DNA from 2 places in the Rhodoglobus sp. G.S.23 genome. Region 2 is predicted to be linked to the other one. Evidence: riboswitches for the same ligand, from Rfam matches in the RefSeq annotation. Region 2 holds a riboswitch; the other holds the start of a gene.

Region 1 (11,862 bases), 180 kb from region 2:
TTTCGTATTATAGGTAAGCCTTCGTGGTTCAGCCGTACGGAGTGGTAGGAGAGCGTCGTGTGGGCAGTGAAGCGGCGGTGTAAACCAGCCGTGGAGCCTACACGAGTGAGAATGCAGGCATGAGTAGCGAAAGACGGGCGAGAAACCCGTCCTCCGAATGATCAAGGGTTCCAGGGCCAGGCTAATCCGCCCTGGGTAAGTCGGGACCTAAGGCGAGGCCGACAGGCGTAGTCGATGGACAACGGGTTGATATTCCCGTACTGACGAAGAACCGTCCCAACTAATCCAGTAATGCTAAGTATCTGAATCCCCTAGACCAATCCCTTCGGGGTGAGGCGTGGGGCCTAGCGTACGACCCTATTCTGGTGCGGTTAGCGTATTAACAGGTGTGACGCAGGAAGGTAGCTGAGCCGGGCGATGGTTGTCCCGGTCTAAGGATGTAGGGCGAACGATAGGCAAATCCGTCGTTCATTAAGCCTGAGACCCGATGGGTAGTCGTCAAGACGAAATCAGTGATCCTATGCTGCCAAGAAAAGCATCGACGCGAGGTTCAAGTTACCCGTACCCCAAACCGACTCAGGTGATCAGGTAGAGAATACTAAGGAGATCGAGAGAATCGTGGTTAAGGAACTCGGCAAAATGCCCCCGTAACTTCGGGATAAGGGGGGCCTAAGGCGTGAACGGATTTACTCCGGGAGCGCTGCAGGGCCGCAGAGACCAGTGGGAAGCGACTGTTTACTAAAAACACAGGTCCGTGCTAAGTCGCAAGACGATGTATACGGACTGACGCCTGCCCGGTGCTGGAAGGTTAAGAGGAACGGTTAGTCGTAAGGCGAAGCTGTGAATTTAAGCCCCAGTAAACGGCGGTGGTAACTATAACCATCCTAAGGTAGCGAAATTCCTTGTCGGGTAAGTTCCGACCTGCACGAATGGCGTAACGACTTCCCAGCTGTCTCAACCGCGAACTCGGCGAAATTGCACTACGAGTAAAGATGCTCGTTACGCGCAGAAGGACGGAAAGACCCCGTGACCTTTACTATAGCTTTGTATTGGTGTTCGGTGTGGCCTGTGTAGGATAGGTGGGAGACTGTGAAGCTTGGACGCTAGTTCAGGTGGAGTCATTGTTGAAATACCACTCTGGTCATATTGGATATCTAACTTCGAACCGTGATCCGGTTCAGGGACAGTGCATGGTGGGTAGTTTAACTGGGGCGGTTGCCTCCCAAAAAGTAACGGAGGCGCCCAAAGGTTCCCTCAACCTGGTTGGTAATCAGGTGTCGAGTGTAAGTGCACAAGGGAGCTTGACTGTGAGACTGACAAGTCGAGCAGGGACGAAAGTCGGGACTAGTGATCCGGCAGTGGCTTGTGGAAGCGCTGTCGCTCAACGGATAAAAGGTACCTCGGGGATAACAGGCTGATCTTGCCCAAGAGTCCATATCGACGGCATGGTTTGGCACCTCGATGTCGGCTCGTCGCATCCTGGGGCTGGAGTAGGTCCCAAGGGTTGGGCTGTTCGCCCATTAAAGCGGTACGCGAGCTGGGTTTAGAACGTCGTGAGACAGTTCGGTCCCTATCCTCTGCGCGCGCAGGAAATTTGAGAAGATCTATCCCTAGTACGAGAGGACCGGGATGGACGAACCTCTGGTGTGTCAGTTGTTCCGCCAGGAGCACCGCTGATTAGCTACGTTCGGAATGGATAACCGCTGAAAGCATCTAAGCGGGAAGCCAGCTTCAAGATGAGATTTCCATGGCTTAGGCCGAGAGACTCGCAGCTAGACTACTGCGTTGATAGGCTGGATGTGGAAGCAGGGACTAACGACCTGTGGAGCTGACCAGTACTAATAAGTCGATAAATTGATAACACCCCACCTCACTCGGCAGTCTTTGACTGTCGAATGGTGACTGAGAAGAATTCTCGCGTCCACTTTGTGGTTCCCGATTTACGGTCGGGAACTGCGCCCAGCACACACTGCTGAGCCCCACCCTAGGTGGAAGCTCTGTGATGTGAACTGGCCCAGACTGATACATAAATCAATAGTGTTTCGGCGGCCATAGCGAGAGGGAAACGCCCGGTTACATTCCGAACCCGGAAGCTAAGACTCTCTGCGCCGATGGTACTGCAAGGGGGACCTTGTGGGAGAGTAGGACACCGCCGGACTTCAATTGTAAAATAGCCACACCCTTCGGGGTGTGGCTATTTTGCGTTAACCACCCAACAACAGCGCAACTCCGCCACAGAACAAACCGCGAGTTTGACGCTCACGCCAGCGATTGACCGTCGAAGACACCGCAGGTCCGACATACGCTCGGTTACTTAGGCTTGCAGTTCCGCGTCAATCCATTCACTTCCAGCAGGCTCGAGCGAGTGATGACCCGAGGTGATGCCGGCAACCATGGCAGCCAACGCACCTTCGTCATCGATCGTTGATGCGACAGTCATCACAGCAGAGACTCCATAGTCAGTGCCGAGAACGGCAACGTCATTCTGCCGAAGTTCCGCCTCAATGCGACCCGCATCCGAATGGGGAAGTGTCAAACGAAAAAGCTCGCGCCGCTCACGAAGCACGAGCATTTTCTTCGCCCTAGCGTCGTCGACCGCAAGTGCTATGGCATCCGAATAGGCCCGGATGAGGCCGCCAGTGCCCAACAGAGTTCCGCCGAAATAGCGACTGACTACGGCAACGCAATCGATCAGATTGCGACCGGAGAGCACATCGAGAATTGGGCGGCCAGCCGTTCCGGACGGCTCGCCATCATCGTTCGATCGCCGCACCTGATGAGGAGTTGCGCTCGATCCCAGTATGAAGGCAGAGCAGTGATGGCGTGCATCCCAGTGCTCCTTGCGGGCTGTCTCAATGACTTCGCGGGCCTCAGCCTCAGTAGCAACGCGCACAATGCGGCCAACAAATCGGGAGCGTTTGACCTCGAACTCCGACTGGACTTGAGCGCCGATGCCGCCGCGTAAAGTGAGCTCCTCCATCAGCCCATTGTCGCGCACGTCAGAGCAGCAGCGTGACGTGAGATCGCCGCTGGGCCGCGTAGGCTGGGATCATCATGGAGCTGTTTGCCGCAATCATCCTCTTTGTCAGTGCTGCCTTCAACGTTGTAGCCTGGCCCCAGTTCTTCCGACGCGTAAGCGCTGACTCTCGGGCACGGGATGCGGCCGGCAAGCCGACGGCGTTCTACCGGGTGCACGCGGTGCTGCTCGCTATCGCGTTGCTTATTGCCGCAGCATCCGTTGTGGCGGGAACGCTGCTGTTCATCGGCTAAGGCCCCTCTCAACGGCACTCCTGCGTCGTTGACGGATAGTCGGGTCGTCGCAAAAAAGGAAAATGCGACCAAGAACCTACTTCAGGGGGTGCTCTCGATGCGCTTGTCAGCATCATCGCCCAGTATAGGGAGTATGAGTTTTGCGCTGCCGCCGCTCCGGCATCCCCGTCGCACCATTGGTGACCGCCCGTTCGATTTTTCCCGGCAGGTTGCGGTGATGGCGATCGTCAACCGAACCCCTGACTCCTTCTACGATTCGGGGGCCAACTTTGCCCTTGAGGATGCGGTCGCTGCGGCCATTCTCGCAGTGAAGCAGGGAGCTGACTGGGTCGACATCGGGGGAGTTCCCTTTGCGCCAGGTGACCCTCTGAGCGTTGAGGACGAAGCAGCGCGTGTTGTTCCTGTAGTGGAAGAGCTGCGGGCGCAATCTGATGTCGTAATCTCCGTCGATACTTTTCACGCAGAGGTTGCGCGTCGCAGCATTGCGGCCGGTGCCAACGTGATTAATGACACCACTGGCCTGAGCGACCCCGACCTCGCCGCCATAGTGGCTGAGAGCGATGCATCCCTCGTGCTTGTGCACTCGCGCGCGCGGCCGCGGACCCAATTCGCGCGACCTCAATACGAGGACGTCGCCGCTGAAGTCCGTGACTTCTTGGCCGAACGGGTGCAGCGCGCCACCGCCGCGGGCATCTCCGAAGAACGACTATTTGTCGACCCAGGACATGACCTGAATAAGAACACCCTGCATAGTCTTGAACTCACACGACACCTCGATGTCATCACCGCACTCGGCCTGCCAACACTCGTGGCGCTTTCTAATAAAGACTTCATCGGCGAAGTGCTCGACAAACCGAAATCTCAGCGCCTCGAAGGTTCACTAGCCGCAGCCGTGGCTTGCGTATTGAACGGTGCGCGAGTGGTTCGGGTGCACGAAGTGGCAGAGAGCGTCGCAGCCATACGCATCGCTGAAGCCATTTTAGGATTGCGCGAGCCTGCGCAGCTGAAACACAACATGTCCGACGCAAATGAGAGGTAGAACCTGATGGAGGCCGCATCCGAAATTCGTGCATTGACTGCTGGCAGCGAACTGAGCGACCAACAGCTACTGGCAAGCTATGCGGTCGCGGATCGTTCGGTGCCGTGGTTACGGGCCAACTTTGTCTCAAGCATTGATGGTGCAGCAACCCACGAGGGTACGTCAGGCCCACTCGGGACTGCGACGGACGCGCGAGTTTTCGCACTCTTGAGACGGCTTGCCGATGTCATTGTCGTTGGTGCGGGAACCGTTCGTCAGGAAGGCTACCGAAATTTGGCCTTAGACCATGATGCAGCGGAATGGAGAGTGGCCAACGGCCTCGCAGCCCAGCCACGGTTTGCCATCGTTAGTGCATCCTTGAGGCTTGAGCCCAAGGATCTTGCTGGCTACGCTGTGCGTCCATTCGTGATCACAACGGAGAGCGCGTCACCGCAGGCGCGTGCAGCACTTGAGGAAGTCGCCGATGTAGTCGTTGCCGGCGACACCGAGGTCGATACTGTCGAGTTGAAGCATCTCCTTGCCGATCGCGGCTACCCCCAATTGCATAGTGAGGGCGGACCAACACTATTTGCGACGATGGTCGCTCAAGGCGTGGTCGACGAACTCTGTCTGACTATTAGCCCGCGCATCGAAGGCGGTTCTGCCCGTCGCATTGTGGACGCTGCCGATGCAGCTCCGCAAGAGATGGCACTGGCGCAAGCACTCGGTGGCGATGACGGCGCACTACTACTGCGCTATGTGCGTGCCGCGCGTTAGCACTCCACAACATTGACAGCGAGACCGCCCATGGAAGTCTCTTTGTAGCGAGAACTCATGTCCTTGCCCGTTTCAGCCATCGTAATAATGACCTCATCGAGTGAAACCCGGTGCGTGCCGTCGCCCCACAGTGCCATTTTCGCGGCGTTGATTGCCTTGGCCGCCGCAATAGCATTTCGCTCGATGCAGGGGATCTGTACAAGACCACCGATGGGGTCACAGGTCAGACCAAGATTGTGTTCCATCGCGATTTCGGCGGCGTTTTCTACCTGTTCTGGTGTTCCGCCCAAGATCTCGGCTAGTCCCGCCGCGGCCATTGATGATGCGGAACCAACTTCACCCTGACATCCAACTTCAGCACCCGAGATCGATGCCATGCGCTTGTAGAGCACCCCAACGGCGGCGCTGGCGAGCAGGAAGCGCACTGTCGCATCATCCTTTACTGCCTGGTCAGCGTCTCTCATGCCGGGAGCATAGTGAGTGGCATAAAACAGCACCGCGGGGATGATGCCTGCTGCGCCGTTTGTTGGTGCCGTGACGACGCGACCACCAGAAGCGTTTTCTTCGTTGACGGCGAGAGCGACCAAGTTGACCCACTCTTGCCAGAAGGCGGGGTCACGGTCGGGGTCTTCGCGGCGGAGACGAGCGTGCCAGTCGGGTGCCCGTCGACGCACATTCAGAGTGCCGGGAAGATTGCCGGTGCGCTCAAGGCTGTTGTTCTTACACTCATCCATGACGTCACGAATGTGAAGGAGTCCTGCAGCGACTTCGTCGTAACTGCGGCGCGCGAGTTCATTTCGAAGCATCACGCCGCTGAAGCTCAGCCCCTCAGCCCGGCAGTGAGCCAAGAGCTGGGCCGCAGTACGGAAGGGTAGGGGATCAGCAACCGCTGCGGGGCCGGTGGAAGAGCTGCCGTCGCGGTTGTCACCCTCCCGGTAGATGAAGCCGCCACCAATGGAGAAGTAGGTCGCTTCAAGGACTGCAATGTCATCTTTGTCGTATGCGGCAAATCGCATACCGTTCGGATGTCCGTCGAGAACTGTGAGCGGGTGGAGTGCGATCGCGCCCTCCGTGAACGGAACTTCGTGTGCCTCCGCAAGCTGCAGGACGCCCGTGCTCTCAATTCGTTCGAGAATCTTTTCCATCTCTGCTGGAAGAACCTGGTCGGGTAGTTTGCCCTCCAACCCGATGAGCACAGCGCTCATCGTGCCGTGACCAGCACCGGTAGCGGCGAGAGAACCATAGAGCCGGACCTGGAGCGACGTGACAGCGTCGAGCATCCCGTGTTCGGCAAGGTCGGCAGCGAATGATGCGGCAGCACGCATGGGGCCGACGGTGTGGGAGCTAGATGGGCCAATGCCGACCGTGAACAGGTCGAAGCTGCTGAGGGGCACCTCTTCGAGCGAGGGTGTCGGTACTTCGGTTCGGGGCGTCAGATTGCGAATTGGCACGGTGACTCCATTTCTTCACCACACATCTTCGTGCGGGCGTCGTTGAGTCCTCTCCGCTCTGTATCGGGCCTGAGAGTTTCCGCACGCTTGTGGCGTTACGTTGCCCCGTCGGCGAGTCGGACAGGGCCGACTACTTTTCAGAGTTGCCTAGCCACTGCGGTACTGGTGCCTGAGAGATTCCCGGAGAGGGTTTGCTCCTACGGCGCCAACCAACGATCGGAAGGGCTCTCCCGCAGCGGTATGACGGCTGTTCACTTGTGCCATCAGCATACACTTCGGTCGAGAACGACGACCGGCTATCTGGCGGATGCTGAGGCGCAATTGAGCAAGCAGTCAGGATGCGCAGCGCGAGTGCGTGCCTCTTTTAGTCTTCCGGATCGGTGGGATCGAGCGGTTCATGGTGGTCAGCATTCGTGACTCCTCGACGCCAGTAGCCATCTGCTGAAACCTGCTGTTTGGGCAGACCCAGTTCTCGGCGTAGGTAGCGGCGCAAAGGGACAAGCGTTGTGGCTTCGCCAGCGAGGAAAATGTAGGTCGATTCGCCAATCTCTCCGAGTGCCCGGAGCGCAGCGTCGAGTTGGCCGAGCCCGTCGCGGCGGTAGAACCACTCAGCAGACATGCGTGCTTTCTGTTCGGGGCTGAAATAGCTCTCGACGGTCTCATCGGCAACATCAAACAACGCAGTGACGTGCACCGAAGTGGGAAGCATATCGATCCACCGCGAGCTGGTTGGCAGAGCGGTTTCGTCAGCGATAAGGATTACGTGCGTTGCGCCACGGGGGAGCAACTTTGACCCACGGGGTCCAGCGATCACGAGAGGATCCCCGATGCGGGCGTGGCCGGCCCAAGCGGAAGCGGGACCTTCATCGCCGTGAACAACAAAATCAATATCAAGCTCGTGCTGACCCTCTGAGCTGCGGAAACCGAGAGGCGTGTAATCGCGGGAAATCACGACACCGCCCTGGGGCTTGCTGATGCCAGACTCGGTCATGACGGGAGCGGAAAGCTCTCCAGTCGAGGGGTCAGGAAAGAAGATTTTGACGTGGTCGGCAGGTCCGCTGGCCACGAACCCGTCGAGTTCGTCACCGCTCAGGGTGATGCGAGCGATGGTCGGCGTGGGGTGGCTCACCGCGCTAACAGTGACCCGGCGGATGATTAGGGGGTGCTTGGCGGAATCGCGTTCAATGGTCATAGGCGGTTGGCGCGAGGGCCGGCTCATTTCATCTTAAAATAAGGGTTGCCTAATAACTCTATAGCGAGACTGCTGAGAGTTCTAGGCGATGTCGATAGGTGGTCGCTACCCTGTCGCCGCGGTAACGCTGGTTGTGATTGAAATCTCGCCCTCCAAGGTGCGATGCACCGGACACTTATCGGCAATCACGAGAAGCGCCTGACGTTGCTCGTCGCTGAGATCGCCGTCAAGAGTGAGCTCGCGCGTAATGTGCTCGACGGTTCCCTCGGTGGCCGTGCAATGCTCGCAGGTCGCGGCATCCAGTCGCTCGCGAGTCAAGCGCACGCTCACCCCCGTCAAGGGCATCTTCTTGCGATCGGCGTACATGCGGATGGTGATCGACGTGCAGCTTCCGAGACCGGCAAGAATCAAATCGTAGGGACTCGGTCCGTGGTTTTCGCTGAGCGGTGCAGGCTCGTCAGAGATGAACTCATGCCCCGATGCGAGTACTCGCTGTTCATATCGAGCTGGACCGCTTTCGCGGACAATAACTGAACGACCGTCGGTAGTGACAGCGGCGCTCGGCTCGATGACGGTCATCGGGCCTTCGGCTGAAGTCGGGGTCTCAGCACCGTCGAAGGCATAGCGAGCAGCCCAGGCCGCGATGATGCTTGCAGCGAAGGTCGCATCGTCGCGGTTGCTGAGCAGGTGATCCGCTCCGTCGAGTGCAACAAAGGATTTGGGGTGCCGAGCAGTTTCGAAAATCTCGCGTGCGTTGTCGATGCCCACCGTCTGATCGATGGGGGAGTGAACGACGAGGAGTGCTGCATCCAAATCTCGCAACCTCGCGGACTGCGGCTGAGCGGCAATGTCGTCGAGCAATTGCTTGCGAATGCGAAACTCACGCCCGCCAAGCTGAACCTGGGCTTCGCCGCGACTCTCGATTTCAGCGTTCGCAGCACCGAACAGGTTTGTGATGTGCGAAGGGTCGCTTGGGGCGCCGATCGTCACCACCGCGCGAGTTGAAGGAATGCGATGGGCGGCAGCGAGAACGGCAGCGCCGCCGAGCGAGTGCCCGATCAACAACGATGGCGCGCGGTAGTTGTCTCGCAAAAACTCAGTCGCGGCAACGACATCTTCAATGTTCGACGTGAAGTTTGTGTTGGCAAAGTCACCGTCAGATCCGCCAAGCCCTGTGAAGTCAAAGCGCAGAACTGCGACCCCGTAGTCAACGAGCGCTCGCGAAATACGGGAGGCGGCGAACGAGTCTTTTGAACACGTGAAGCAGTGGGCAAACAGCGCGAATGCTGCTGGTGTGCCCTCAGGAAGTTCCAGTCGGGCAGCGAGCATAGTGTCGTCGGATCCCGGAAATTCGATCTTCATTGTTGCTACCGCCCTGTGTTCGAGGAACTACCAGCGTTTCTCATCCGGCTACTGGTTGCAACACCATCGCGGTCACCAATTGTTCCCTTGACGAATAGAGCGCCTATCGAAGATACAGATCTTCGACAGCCGCTCGCACGCAGTCTTATTTTGCGACTCCAGCGAGAGACCCTGTGATCTGGTTTCCCTCATAGTCATAGGCGATGCAAAGAATCTCGCGATCTCCGTCAGCCCAGCTTCTCTCAGTGGGGTAATACCAGGAGTAGTCGTACATCGAATCCTCGTAATTCACACCGATGAACGACTCGAACTCGACAAGGCAATCGGTTTCCGCTTGAGCGGCGATGACGTCGTCACCGGGGAAATCGCCCTCTGCCAGATACGAAGCCGCGTAAATTTCGCCTTCGTGAGGTTCAGCGCAGTCGATTGTCTTCGTCTGGGAGACTTCGCCCTCAGCGGGAGCACCGGCTTCGCAGTCCCCAACGACGAGGCTGAAAACATCTTGAGTCGTGCCGGGGCCGGGATCTACGGCATCCGAAAATCCATTGGCTACAAGAGTGAGGATGCTGCAACCGCTGAGGGCTACCGTTGCGGTAGCCACTGTTGCGATTACGAACGCCCGGCGCCAGATTTTTTCTGTCGTCATTAGGGTCAGTCGCTTTCGTGAGAATGTAAAAATGCCGAGGATAAGTTAAGCCTAGTCAACTCAGCGTATTCACAGGTACCCCAAACGGGTGAACTATTGGTAAGAACGCAACAGCTCTAGCGTTTCATCGTGCAGCAGTGTGTTAGTCGCCAAAGCGCTCCCATGCCACGGCCCAGCCTCGCCCTCAATCGAGGTGAACTGTCCACCCGCTTCGAGCACAATGGGAATCAGCGCAGCCATGTCATACGGCTGGAGATCGAACTCGCCAACGACATCCAACGCGCCCTCGGCCAGCAGCATATACGCCCACATGTCGCCAATCGCCCGCGAACGCCAGGTAGCCCGAGTTAGAGCGATGACCGCATCGAGTCGACCAACGCCATCCCAGCCGGAAAGGCTGTTGTAGCTAATGGAGGCGGCCTCAAGCGACGCAACTTTGCTCACAAAGATCTGTTCTGGCTCTCCATCGTGTGCCTGAGCAAAAGCACCATGACCGGTTGCGGCCCACCAGCGTTTGCCGAGAGCGGGCGAGCTGACGACTCCGACCTGAGGCACGCCATCAATGACGAGCGAGATCAGGGTGCCCCAGATGGGAACACCGCGGAGAAAGTTTGATGTTCCGTCGATGGGATCGATAATCCATTGACGGCTCGAGTTGCCTGCCTCACCGTACTCTTCGCCGAGAATGGAATCTCCCGGGCGCGCAGCAGCAATACCGGCACGGATGCTTCGCTCGACAGCCTTGTCGGCATCCGTTACCGGTGTGCGGTCAGGCTTGGTGGTGATCTCAAGATCGAGCGCCGTGAAGCGATCGAGCGAGATGAGGTCAGCATCTCCCGCCAGCGCGAGAGCAAGAGAAAGATCGTCAGCGAGAGTGTATTCGGTCACCCCTACACGCTAGTGGAACCCAGCGTCGTGATGAGTCGCTGGAAGGAATCCAATCGCAGTTTTCCGACCTCGCCAAGATCGCCAGCGGCCACCGCTTCGGCGATTGCACAGTCTGGAGCATCCGGAAGATGGGTGCAGCCGCGGGGGCACTCCTCAGCAAGAACCGCTAAATCGGTGAACGACGACAAAATCTTGCCAGGGTCGATATGACCTAAACCGAAGGAACGCACTCCGGGAGTATCGACCACCCAACCAGAGCCAACACGGTAAGAGATCGTTGAAGATGAGGTGTGGCGCCCCCGGCCGGTAACCGCATTCACGTGGCCGACAGCACGATTCGCATCAGGAACCAACGCATTTACCAGCGTGGACTTTCCGACACCCGAGTGACCGACAGCCACCGTGGTGTGGCCATCCAAGATTTGCCGAAGCTCCTCAAGCGGAACCTCATCTGACCGGCTCGCGATTACCCGAAACTCGAGCCCCGCAAAGTTCTCCAAGAACTCAGCCGGATCTTGCAGGTCAGTCTTAGTGATGCACAGGATGGGAGTAATTCCGGCGTCGTAAGCCGCCACCAGATAGCGGTCGACCAGACGCGGTCGCGGCTCAGGGTCGGCGGCGGCAACGACAATGAGCATCTGGTCGGCGTTGGCCACAATGATGCGTTCTACGGCATCCGTGTCATCTGCACTGCGGCGAAGTAGGGTCTTGCGCTCGCGGATGCGAACGATACGCGCCAACGTTCCTTCTGTTCCGCTCGTGTCTCCGACGAGGTCGACCCAGTCGCCGGTGACGACCGAGACTTTGCCTTGCTGGTTTCGCCCCAGTTCGCGGGCACGTGCGGCAATGATTTGGCGTTCGTCGTCGGTGCCTTCAGCAACCCAGATTCCGTAGCGTCCGCGGTCGACGCTGAACACGCGACCCTCGATGGCGTCGGCGTGCTCGGGGCGAATTTTGCTTCGCGGCTTGTTCGCTTTGGGATTCGGACGCATGCGAATCGAACTCTCGTCGTATTCGCTGTATTTGCGGTCGTCGTCTTCGTCATCTCCGCTGAGCCAACTCATCGTTACAGCAACCCAAGACTGGTGGTCGTGAGCGGGGCATCGCCAACGAGCGTTGCCCAAAGTGCGGGGAATTGCGGCAGAGTTTTTGCGGTTGCGTCGATACCTTCGACCTCGACACCCTCGACTGCAAGGCCGATGATTGCGCCGGCGGTCGACATACGGTGGTCTTCGTAGCTATGCCACACTCCGCCATG
Region 2 (11,862 bases):
ACCTTCGTCTCGACGCTCCACGAGCGAGGGATTAACCGCGTGAGGCGCATGCAGAAACGGACTGGACCGATTCCGCACGCGCCTCACGTCGACTAGCGAACTAGCAGACAGACCGTGACCAATACTTTTAGTGCGCGAACGCCTCAATGGGCGGGCACGAGCAGACCAAGTTTCGGTCGCCGTATGCGTTGTCGACACGACCAACCGGTGGCCAATATTTGCCAGACACGAGCGAAGTCAGCGGATAGACCGCTTGCTCGCGCGAATAGGCATGCGGCCAATTGCTCGACACCGCAGACTGCGCGGTGTGCGGTGCATTGACGAGAGGATTGTCGTCGGCCGGCCACGTTCCGGCCGCCACGGCATCCGCTTCATCCTTGATCGCGATCATTGCGTCGATGAAACGATCGAGCTCAGCGAGGTCTTCACTCTCGGTCGGCTCGACCATGAGGGTGCCCGAGACCGGGAACGACATCGTCGGGGCGTGGAAGCCGTAGTCGATCAAGCGCTTTGCGACGTCGTTATTGTCGATTCCTGTCGCTTCCTTGAGCGGACGTAGGTCGAGAATGCACTCGTGAGCGACAAGTCCGTTGTCTCCGGCATACAGCACTGGGAAGTGCTCCCGCAGGCGAACTGCGATGTAGTTGGCCGAAAGCACAGCGGCACCCGTTGCAGCCTTGAGGCCCTCCGACCCCATCATGCGAACATAGGCCCACGTGATCGGCAGAATGCTAGGGCTGCCATAGGGTGCAGCGCTGATTGCTCCCCCAGCGTGAACATACGGGCCAGCTTCGCCGGTCTGCATGTCAAACGCAGGGTGGTGATGGCTCTGAGCCATCGGATGTCCTGGCAAGAATTTGGCCAAGTGCGCTTTCGCGACAACCGGTCCAACACCTGGCCCGCCACCACCGTGAGGGATGCAGAAGGTCTTGTGCAGGTTGAGGTGGCTGACGTCGCCGCCAAAGTCACCGAACCGCGCATAACCGAGCAGGGCGTTGAGGTTGGCACCATCAACGTAAACCTGTCCACCAGCGTCGTGCACCGCCTGCGTGATCTCACGCACTTCGTGCTCGTACACACCGTGAGTCGAGGGGTAGGTGATCATGAGGGCAGCGATTTCACTCGCGTGCTCGGCGATCTTGGCACGCAAGTCTCCAAGGTCAACGTTGCCGAGGTCGTCACAGGCCACCACAACGACGCGCATTCCGGCGAGCACTGCGCTGGCAGCGTTCGTGCCGTGTGCACTCGAGGGGATGAGGCAGATTGTGCGGTCTAGGTCGCCGTTGGCTCGGTGGTAGCCCCGAATCGCGAGGAGGCCAGCAAGCTCGCCTTGGCTGCCAGCGTTCGGCTGCAGCGACGCGGTGTCGTAGCCGGTCACTTCGGCAAGCCACGATTCCAGGTGCGAAATCATGACGAGATAGCCGGAGACATCTTCCGCGGGTGCGAAGGGGTGGATGCCCGCAAACTCTGACCAGCTCACCGCTTCCATCTCGCTTGCCGCGTTGAGCTTCATCGTGCACGAGCCCAACGGGATCATGCCGCGGTCGAGCGCATAGTCCTTGTCGGCGAGGTACTTGAGGTAGCGCATCATGCTCGTCTCCGAGCGGTGCGTGTTGAATACCGGGTGGGTGAGGTACTCGCTCGTGCGGTTAAGAGCGTCGGGGATGCTGACATCCTCTGGGCTGTAGGAGAAGCCATCATCAAGCCCGAACGCCTTCGCGAGGTCGTTCTTCTGCGACGCGAAGATACCCTCGTACGGCTGTGTCGAGACTTCATCGAAGCTCAAACGCACGGTGTCGGCATCCACAACATAGAGAAGGATGTCGAGCTCGAGCGCCTTGGCGGCAATTGCGTGTGCTTGCCCCTTCTTGGTTACCGAAAGGGTGTCGAAGAACGTCTCATTTTCGACCGTGTAGCCCGCAGCGGTCAAGCGTGCTGCGAACTTCGCCGTGTCGTGGTGGATGCGCTGGGCAATCCGCTTGAGGCCCTGGGGGCCGTGATAAACGGCGTACATCGAGGCCATAACGGCGAGCAACACCTGAGCTGTACAAATGTTGGAGGTCGCCTTCTCGCGGCGGATGTGCTGCTCCCGAGCTTGCAACGACAGACGGTAGGCGGGGTCGCCAGCCGCATCCTGAGACACACCAACAAGTCGCCCAGGAAGCTGACGTTCGAGCCCCTTGCGCACCGACATGTAACCGGCGTGCGGTCCACCGAAGCCCATCGGAACACCGAAACGTTGTGTCGTTCCGACAGCAACATCGGCACCAAGTTCACCTGGCGACGTGAGAATCGTGAGGGCGAGCAGGTCTGCGGCAACAACAGCGAGTCCGCCGTGAGCCTTGACCGCCGCAATAACTTCGCTGGAATCCCACACACGACCGCTAGCGCCCGGGTACTGGATGAGCGCACCGAAGCATTCCGGTAGCTCAGGGTTCGCTCCCAGCGTTGCCAGGTCAAGCTCAATAAGCTCGATACCGACAGCCTCCGCCCGATTCTCCAACAGAGCCTTGGTCTGAGGAAGAGTGTCAGCGTCGACGATAAACACGTTCGATTCCACGCGAGTAGCACGGCGAGCGAGCAGCATGCCCTCGACAGCCGAAGTGCCCTCATCGAGCATCGAGGCGTTCGTCGTCGTCATGCCAGCAAGATCAGCAACCATGGTCTGGAAGTTAATCAACGCTTCAAGGCGCCCCTGCGAAATCTCGGGCTGGTACGGCGTGTACGCCGTGTACCAGCTGGGATTTTCGAGCACATTGCGCTTGATGACGGCCGGCGTAATGGTGTCGTAGTAACCGAGACCAATCATGCTGCGACGCACCTTGTTCGCGTTGCCGAGGGCACGCAGTTCGGCGAGCGCTTCCCGCTCCGAAGCCGGAGTAGGGATCGTGGAATTGACGACCGGGGTCTGGTGGATCGCTGGCGGAACTGCGGCATCGACAAGGGCTTCGAGGCTGTCGTAGCCGACGGCGGCAAGCATGCTCGCCTGAGCGGCAGCATCCGTGCCGATATGACGGTCGGCGAAAGTGCCGCTGATGTAAGGGTTGGGCATTATTCGCCTGTCAGTGCGGTGTATTCGTCGAGGCTGAGCATCGACGGAAGTTCGGTGAATTCGATCTTGACCAGCCAGCCTTCGCCGAAAGGGTCGCTGTTAACGAGTTCTGGGCTGTCGGAGACGGCGTCGTTGGCTTCAACGACGGTTCCCGTAACGGGAGCGAAGAGTTCACCTACCGACTTCGTTGACTCAATTTCGCCGACAATTTTGCCTTCAGCGACGGTGGCGCCCACCTTGGGGAGGTCGACGAAGACGATGTCACCGAGCTTGCCCGCGGCAAAATCGGTGATGCCGATGGTCGCAACGTTTCCATCAACGAGCACCCATTCGTGCTCGGCGGTGTACTGCAATTCGCTCTTCTCAGCCATGATCAGGCCTCTCTCTTATAGAAGGGTAGGGAAACAACGGATGCAGCAATGCGACTGCCCCGCACATCAATGTGAAGCTCGGTGCCGATCTCGCTCACGTCGGGATCGACGTAGGCCATAGCGATCGGGTGACCCAGAGTCGGCGAAAGTGCACCGGAGGTAATGATTCCGACCTCGGTGTCGCCGTGGAAGATGAGATAGTCTGCGCGACCGGCACGACGGCCCTCGGCGGTGAGTCCGACGAGAACGCGAGCACCGGCATCCGGTCCTGCTTCGATTGCAGTGCGGCCAACAAAATCGCCATCCTTGCTGAGCGCAACAACACGGCCAAGACCAGCCTGAACGGGGAAGGTGCTGAGGTTCAACTCGTGACCGTACAGCGGCATGCCCGCTTCGAGGCGCAGAGTGTCTCGGCACGCAAGGCCGGCGGGCACGAGACCGAGAGGTTCGCCAGCGACCGTGAGCGCTGCCCAGAGGTCGGCTGCGGCATCCACCTGAATGTAGAGTTCGAAACCGTCTTCGCCGGTGTAACCGGTGCGACCAATGATGAGGTCGGTGCCGGCGAACGTTGCGGCCGTCTCGCGGTAGTACTTGAGTTCGTCAAGCGGCGTAGCGAAGTCGGTGAGACCGGCAGTCGCTTCGAGAATCGCCCGCGAAACCGGGCCCTGCACAGCGATGAGCGCGTAATCGTCACTCTCATCGGTGACAGCAACATCAAAGCCCGCAGCGCGCTCGGAAAGTGCCACCGCTGCGGCAAAACGGTTCCCCGCGTTTGCGACAACCAAGAAGTGATCATCACCGAGACGATAAGTGACGAGGTCATCAATGATTCCGCCGGCCTCGTTGAGCAGCAGACTGTATTTTGCCTGAGCCAAGGCGATGCCGGAAAGCTTGCCAGCGAGCGCGAAGTCGAGAAACGCACCAGCATCGGCACCACGCACATGAATTTCGGCCATGTGAGAGATGTCAAAAATGCCGGCTGCCGTGCGCACCGCATGGTGTTCGGCAAGGTCTGAACTGTATCGCACCGGCATCATCCACCCGGCGAAGTCGGTGAAGGTGGCACCCAACCGCTCATGAATGCTGTTCAGCGGCGAATACCTCACGACAGCAGGTGAAGATTCAGCTGGTGATGCTGCAGAATTTGATACATCGGTCACGGAGTTCTCCCGGCGCGTGGCTAGTGAATAGAACTCCCCCTCTGTGATGAGCCTGAGAGCTTCACGCACCTTCAAACTAGTGCGCTTTCACCGTCGGCGGAACCTCATGGTGATGCGAGGTTCTCTTTCCAGAGTGGCCAGTGCGATGCGGTACATGAACCTGAGAGATTGGCGGGGAGGCTTGCTCCTTCGGTGCCGTGCTGGCGTCTAGTCAGAAAGATGACCAACGCCGTGTGCCCGGCTCTCCCGCATCGTGTTGCGGCCCGATGTTCAGTTGTTAGCTCAGCATAGCAATGCTGGGCGGATGCTCGCGCCTCTGTCACTGCCAAAAGGGTTAGAGGAGCGCTGAGCTGAGCAGCAAACTCGTCTCACTGTTGACGACGCCGTCAACGTTGCGCATGCTCGCCAGCACTCTGTCGAAGTTACTCAGGCTGTCGGTGCGGATGTCAGCGACGAGATCCCAGGCGCCATTTGTGGTGTGGAGTTCGTGAATCTCGGGAACTCCGCGCAGCTTGCGAATCACGGCATCCGTCGACCGCCCCTCGACCTCGATGAACGATATTGCTCGAATAGTCGACGGGTCCCGGTCTTCGCGAATGCGAACCGAGAACCCGAGTACCGTTCCACCACTAACGAGGCGGTCAATACGACTAGTGACGGTTGCCCTCGTGACGCCAAGTCGGCGTGACAGGCTCGCTATTGACTCTCTCGCGTCGGCCCTGAGGGCGGCGAGAAGACGTCGGTCGAGATCATCCAATTGAGGCATGAGCAAATTGTACAATAGCGCTCTCAATTTTGCTCAGTTGTTGTGAACTAATCGCGTCTAATGGTTGTTGTGTGTGCATAGTGCATATTCGTAACGTGGGAACCAGCAACACCGAAACGAAGGGAGTGACATGGTCCACTATGTAGACGTCAACAACATGGGGCGCTGGATTGCCGACACCGGAATCGAGCCAATCATTATGGGCATCGTCAGCTACCTTGAGCAGGATTATGCCAAGTGGCCTCAGTTCGACAAGTCCGCTCGCGTTGCCGCTCATTCGGCAGAGGGCGTTATCGAGCTCATGCCAACAAGCGACGGCGAAACGTACGCCTTTAAGTACGTTAACGGCCACCCCTCAAACCCAGGAAACGGCTTCCAGACCGTCACCGCTCTCGGCATGCTCGCGCGAGTTGACAACGGTTATCCCACATTCTTCTCAGAGATGACGCTGCTCACAGCGTTGCGTACCGCGGCAACATCGGTACTCGCCGCTCGCGCCCTTGCTCGCCCTGACGCACAAGTGCTCGCCCTCATCGGCACCGGTACCCAGTCAGAATTCCAAGCACTCGGATTCCGCGCAGCCTTTGGTATCACCGAGTTGCGCATCTGGGACACCGATCCCGCTGCCCTCGACAAGTTCATCCGCAACCTTGAACCACTCGGCTTCCAGATTGTGCGCGCGACCTCTGCAGCGGATGCCGTTTCTGGCGCCGACATCGTCACCACCTGCACGGCAGACAAAGCGAATGCCACAATTCTCACCTCCGACATGATCGAGCCGGGCATGCACCTCAATGCAATCGGCGGCGACTGCCCAGGTAAGACGGAGCTCGAAGCGTCAATCGTGCGCGACGCAACGGTGTTTGTTGAGTTCCCCGAGCAGACCCGCATCGAGGGTGAGATTCAGCAGCTCGAAGCAGACTCGCCGATCACCGAACTGTGGGAAGTCTTGGCTGGCCGCGCTGCCGGTCGCACCTCGCCAAGCGAAGTGACCCTCTTCGACTCTGTTGGTTTCGCGATCGAAGACTTCTCAGCGTTGCGCTACGTTTTCGATGCTGTTCGCGGCACCGATTACGCGACAGATCTAGATCTCATCGCCAATCCCGCCGATCCGAAGGACCTGTTCTCACTCGTCTCGCGCGCACCAGCGCTGACCGCGTAGGCCCTCAGTGAGCGTTCAAGCGCCGTCCGCCGCCGTTCTCATTCGCCCGCATCTGTTTACACCGAATAGTCAGACCGCGAGCGACAACGCATTCCAGTCGACCGATCCCACCCGCACTCCGGATGAGATTGCTCGCGCCGCGTATGCCGAGTCGACGATGGTGGCGGAGACGTTGCGCGACGCTGGTGTCAACATCCACGTGTTCGAAGACACGGAGAGCACGCGCCCCGATAGCGTGTTCCCCAATAACTGGTTTTCAACGCACAGTGGCGGCCGTGTTGCGGTCTACCCCATGTATGCACCGAATCGTCGCACTGAGCGTCGCACCGATGTCGTCGAAATGCTCAAGCACGACTTTCGCGTGCAAGATGTTGTCGACTATTCCGGTCTAGAGCACGACGGAATTTACCTTGAGGGCACCGGTGCGATGGTCATCGACCACACCAACCGGGTTGCGTATGCGGCGGAGTCGCACCGCGCGAATCCGCTCGCGCTGGAACGCTTTTGCGCCTCATTCGGCTATGAACCGATGATGTTTGAGGCCCGTGATAGCCACGGGGTGCCGATTTATCACACCAATGTGATGATGTGTATTGCCACGGATTTCGCGATGATCGGTCTCGATTTGATTGCTTCTGGCGATCGTCGGATGGAGATCGCGGAGCGCTTGACGGCACCGGGACGCACTCTCATCGACCTGACCGCAGACCAGATCGCTAACTTTGCCGGAAACGCACTAGAGCTCAAGGGCTCGAGTGGGCGCATCTTGGCGTTGTCGACGCGCGCGTTGTCGAGCCTTACTGCTGCGCAACGTTCAGTGATTGAGGCTAGCTGCCAGATTGTGCCCTTGGATATTCCGACGATCGAGTTGGCTGGCGGGTCGGTGCGTTGCATGGTTGCTGGCATCCATTTGGATCGGCGTTCACGAATGGCTTCGGATGTTGCTGCCGGCGTTCCAGCCGCCGGTTCTGCCGAAACAGCACCGACGGCTGGCGCGTGATCGACCTGAGGCTCTGACGGGTCCCTCCGTCGTCGACTCGGGCCACAGAGCACTGCGACGCTAGGGCGACGCAGTGCTCTGTGTTTTCGCTAACTGCAGTTCGGGCGGCAGTCGCGTTGGGACAACGCCTCGAGCATCACATTGCTGAGCTCGGTGGGGTTGTTTGCTTGGTAGGCCGTTCCGCCGGTGGCTTGCGCAATCTTGCGCATCGCTTCGACGTCGGTGTCTGGCCCGATTCCGACGAGCACGACAGGCACTGGTTCGTCGGTGTTTTTGTCGATCATTGCGGTGAGGTTGTCGAGAAGTTTCTGCAGCGAGATGCCGTTGTCATCTTCGTTGCGCCCATCTGTAATGAGCAGCACTGAGTTGACCTTGTCGGCGTTGTACTCTTCGCGCACATGGGTGACGGCAGCGAGCACAGTGTCATTGAGCCCGGTGTATCCATTGATGCGGGCGGGTAGCGAGTCGATGATCGCCTGCAGGTTTTCGACATGCTCGGGGTCGTTCATCGAGCGGATGCCGGCGACATCTTCCCAATCCTCAGCTCCGACGCGCTCTTTGGAGAACAGCCACATTCCGAGCTCGTCGTCTTCTGAAAGGGTGCTGAACGCATCTTCGGCAGCATTTTGGAACATCTCGATGCGGCGTTGCCCGTCCCAAGCCCGTTCGAGCATCGATCCAGAAACGTCGACGACCGTCAGGATGCGTGAGCGCAGGTTGAGTGCGTTCCAGTTGCGCAAGATCGAGACGAGCTCGGTGGTGTCTCCCACCGACTTGGTTGCCGTCGGTGCGGCGATAACACCGGAAGCAAGAATCTCCCCTCCCCCGGCGTTGTCACGGAAGCCTTCAGCGTTGAGCACCGCGTCTGACCCGCGGACCAGTTCGGCGAACTCTTCAAGCAACGAGGCCCTCGTGGTTTCTGCTTCTGCAATCGTGGCACGCTCCTCTTCTGTCATGCGCGACAATTCGAGTTCCGAGACCGTTGTGTTTCCCACGAGTACGAAAGGGTACGTGAGGGCTGCCGTGCCTTCAGCGGGATACAGCGCCACTAGCGGATCATCCGGATGGGAGGCATTGTGCGCCACAATTTCGCGCTCCGTTGCCAACGCAACCATGCGCGAGTCTGAAATTTGCAGTTCGGTGAAAGCCGCTTGAGTGGAGTCAGGAATGGAACGACCGAGAGTGATGAGGGCTCGGTCGAAATCGGCCGGATCACCATCGGAAGCGAGATCGTTGAGAGTTGCGAGCGCGATCATGCTTGCGGCTGAGCTATCGGGGTCGGGTAGCAGAGTGCGATAGCGGCCCGAAAGTACCGCCGACCATCCGACTTCTGCAGCCTCAAATTCGCCAACCTTTACCGCAGGAGTCGCAAACACCAGAGGACTCGATGCAACCGAGTCCCACTCCTGAGTTACCGGGACTTCGCGACCGAGTGAAGTGGCAGTGCTTTCCACGCGATTGAGCCACACCGGCGAATCGGGAATCCAGGCGTCGGCACCGGTTGACGTTCCCGAAGCAAGCAGGGCTGCAGTGTCAGCGGAACGCTGCGTCACGACCTTGGCAGAGAGGCACTGGCCGATGTGCTCTGAATTGAAAGCATTGGCAACGGTTTGGACTGTCGACGAAATAGTGGGATCGGCGACAACAATGAGCTCGGTAGCGTTGGAGCATCCGAAAGTCTGGGCGACAAAGTCGTCAAGCTTGTTTTGCGCTGCGAGAGCCACAATCGCGCCGCCGCTGGCGAGCGACAAGGTGAGCAGCGTCGCCAATGCGGGCGTGCTTATACGAATGAGCCAAGATTTAAGTGTTCTTGAACGGTGGCGGGGTCGGGACACGGGGACTCCATCGATCACGGGTGCACTCGGTTTCGGGGGAACCGAGAGTTGACCCCCTTTCAGAGGTAATGCACAATAGTGACACAAAATCGCGTCACTAAATCGCCTCTCCACAGGTTATTTTCAGTTTTTGCGCGGAAAAGTGACAAAACATCCCTTGGCGCGACAAATAGTCACTAGTAGCGCAAAATTATTGCGCCCGAGCCGTTACCCTAGGCGCGCAACTCGACCGCCACCGACTGCCCTGCGGTTCCCCGAACTTTCTGCGCTAGCCGAATGGCCGTGTATTTGGCACCGTACTTTTTCTGCAGAGCGGCATCCATCGCCTCTAGAGCTTCTGCATCATCGCGCACAACTGCGGTGGCAATAACGGTTTCGGCGCCGTCTGCGACAGCGCCTCGCATATCGCAAGGAGTCAGCTCAACACGATCCGTGTGGCGGATGCGCTTCACTTTTCCTGAGGAAGGTGCAGTAGTCACGAGCAGTCGGTCGCCATCCGCGACGATCCATACCGGGGTCGACACCGCATCCCCTGACTTGCGAAAGGTGGTCAACGAAACGTACGTCTCGTTGGCGAGGGTGGAAAGCTCGTGGGGCGTCATCCTTCCATTATTGCCGCAGTTCTGATGTCGATTCGCCGCGGTGGCCTGTGCTGGATGCCTGCTGAGGAGTACTGTGTCGCCATGGATGTCACGACATGGCTCTTGGACTCCGACCCATCAATTCGGTGGCAAACTTTGCGAGATCTCGCTAATGCCCCGGTCGAGGTTGTCGCATCAGAGCGAGCGAAGGTTGCAACGACGGGATGGGCCTCCCGCGTGCTCGACCTTCAGGGCGCCGACGGTCAGTGGGCAGGCGGAGCTTACTTTCCCGAACATTACAACGGGGCTGGGCAGCCCTGGACGGCGACCGCATTCAGTCTCCAATTTCTGCGTGAGCTCGGGGTGGATCCGGCGGCCTCACGCGTTCGCGGCGCTGTGGCGCGCGTGCGCGAGAACAGTCGTTGGGAGTATGACGGTTCACGATTCTTTGATGGCGAAGTAGAGCCGTGCATTAACGGGCTCACGGTGGGAATCGGTGCCTACTTTGGCATGCGGGTTGAGGGGATCGTCGAACGATTGCTTGGCGAACAGATGGAAGATGGCGGGTGGAACTGTGAAGCCGAAAACGGTTCGGTACGCAGCTCTTTTCACACCACTCTCGCGGTGCTTGACGGCCTGCGCGAATATGAAGACGCCGTTGATGGCAACGATGCGGTAGCACTTGCTCGCTGGCGGGGCCACGAATATCTTCTAGACCGTCACCTAATGCGCCGGCTCAGCACCGGTGATGTTGTCAATGACAAATGGCTGCAATTCTCGTTCCCCCCACGATGGCACTATGACGTGCTGCGCGCGCTCGACTACTTTCGGGCATCCGGAACTGCTTATGATCCACGGATGGATGAAGCACTCGCGCTTGTCGAAAGCAAACGCGGCGAAGACGGGCGGTGGCTACTCGAGAACACCCACCCGGGGAGCGTTCACCTCGAAATGGAGGACGGCGACGGCAAGCCCAGCCGCTGGAATACGCTGCGAGCGCTGCGCGTGCTCGAGCGGTTTGGGCGCAACGCCGCAGCACGGGGCGGACGAAGCAGCGATACGGGCTTTGGCATCGACACCGCTTCCGTCGCCAGCACGAATGCGAACGAAGCAGCCTGAGTCGACCGCAGGCCAAGAGAGGCGCGCACGAGTAGTGGCAAGTCTCGGCGCATCCCGACGCTTACCGTCGGAGGTGCCCCCTTCCCCGATTCGATTCGATTCGATTACTACGTTCGGGGAGGGCGACGCCGACAAGGAGATCGGATTCTTAGGCCATTGAGGGCGCAATCTTTGCGTCGACCACGGGCATGACGTGCGTCACGAGGGCCTCGAGGATACGAGTGTTGAACTCGACCCCGAGCTGGTTGGGCACGGTAACCAGCAGAGTATCGGCGGCCTGCACTGCTGCATCGCGCGCGAGTTCAGCGGCGATCACGTCGGGACCTCCGATGTAGGAGCGGCCGAAGCGGGAGCGCGAGCCGTCGAGCATTCCGACTTGGTCGCGTTGTTCGACTTGCCCCTGAACACCAAAGTAGTACTCGGTCTCGTCATCGATAATGGGCAGGATGCTGCGGCTCACCGAAACCCGTGGCGCGCCGGCATGCCCGGCACTCGCCCAAGTGTCCCGGAACAGAGAGATCTGCTCAGCCTGAAGCTCGTCAAAGGGAACCCCTGTGTCTTCAGTGAGGAGCGTTGAACTCATGAGGTTCATGCCCTGCTCGGCCGTCCAGATCGCGGTGGCACGGGTGCCTGCACCCCACCAGATGCGTTCGCTGAGTCCTGGCGCCTGCGGCTGGATTGGTTGAAGAGCGCTCGTGCCCGTCATCTGCGGGTTGCCGGGGGCGAACCCAGCGCCTGCGATCGCACGACGAAACAGGTCAGTGTGAGTGCGAGCCATATCGGCATCGCTCTCTCCCGCTGTCGGTTCATAACCGA

What was found. Region 2 has a riboswitch for glycine ahead of gcvT (glycine cleavage system aminomethyltransferase GcvT). Riboswitches for the same ligand answer to the same signal wherever they lie in the genome.
Region 1: linked by a shared signal. The riboswitch ahead of AC1ENN_RS04865 (L-serine ammonia-lyase) and the one ahead of gcvT (glycine cleavage system aminomethyltransferase GcvT) in region 2 are both predicted to bind glycine.

The regions. Positions count from the first base shown of each region.
Region 1 covers NZ_CM155237.1:1,010,766-1,022,627, forward strand. The annotation lists rRNA gene AC1ENN_RS04835 (23S ribosomal RNA) at 1-1,862, shown strand, start outside; rRNA gene rrf (5S ribosomal RNA) at 2,042-2,158, shown strand; gene AC1ENN_RS04845 (IMPACT family protein) at 2,315-2,980, opposite strand; gene AC1ENN_RS04850 (SCO4848 family membrane protein) at 3,055-3,270, shown strand; gene folP (dihydropteroate synthase) at 3,404-4,309, shown strand; gene AC1ENN_RS04860 (pyrimidine reductase family protein) at 4,316-5,065, shown strand; gene AC1ENN_RS04865 (L-serine ammonia-lyase) at 5,062-6,516, opposite strand; glycine riboswitch at 6,664-6,759, opposite strand; gene AC1ENN_RS04870 (siderophore-interacting protein) at 6,881-7,708, opposite strand; gene AC1ENN_RS04875 (bifunctional alpha/beta hydrolase/OsmC family protein) at 7,814-9,070, opposite strand; gene AC1ENN_RS04880 (septum formation family protein) at 9,216-9,716, opposite strand; gene AC1ENN_RS04885 (inositol monophosphatase family protein) at 9,810-10,604, opposite strand; gene rsgA (ribosome small subunit-dependent GTPase A) at 10,607-11,668, opposite strand; gene aroA (3-phosphoshikimate 1-carboxyvinyltransferase) at 11,671-11,862, opposite strand, start outside.
Region 2 covers NZ_CM155237.1:832,645-844,506, reverse strand. The annotation lists gene gcvP (aminomethyl-transferring glycine dehydrogenase) at 128-3,052, opposite strand; gene gcvH (glycine cleavage system protein GcvH) at 3,052-3,423, opposite strand; gene gcvT (glycine cleavage system aminomethyltransferase GcvT) at 3,426-4,583, opposite strand; glycine riboswitch at 4,618-4,720, opposite strand; glycine riboswitch at 4,722-4,842, opposite strand; gene AC1ENN_RS04055 (Lrp/AsnC family transcriptional regulator) at 4,918-5,349, opposite strand; gene AC1ENN_RS04050 (ornithine cyclodeaminase) at 5,480-6,511, shown strand; gene ctlX (citrulline utilization hydrolase CtlX) at 6,519-7,511, shown strand; gene AC1ENN_RS04040 (VWA domain-containing protein) at 7,601-9,262, opposite strand; gene AC1ENN_RS04035 (PPOX class F420-dependent oxidoreductase) at 9,559-9,948, opposite strand; gene AC1ENN_RS04030 (prenyltransferase/squalene oxidase repeat-containing protein) at 9,937-11,046, shown strand; gene AC1ENN_RS04025 (LLM class flavin-dependent oxidoreductase) at 11,195-11,862, opposite strand, start outside.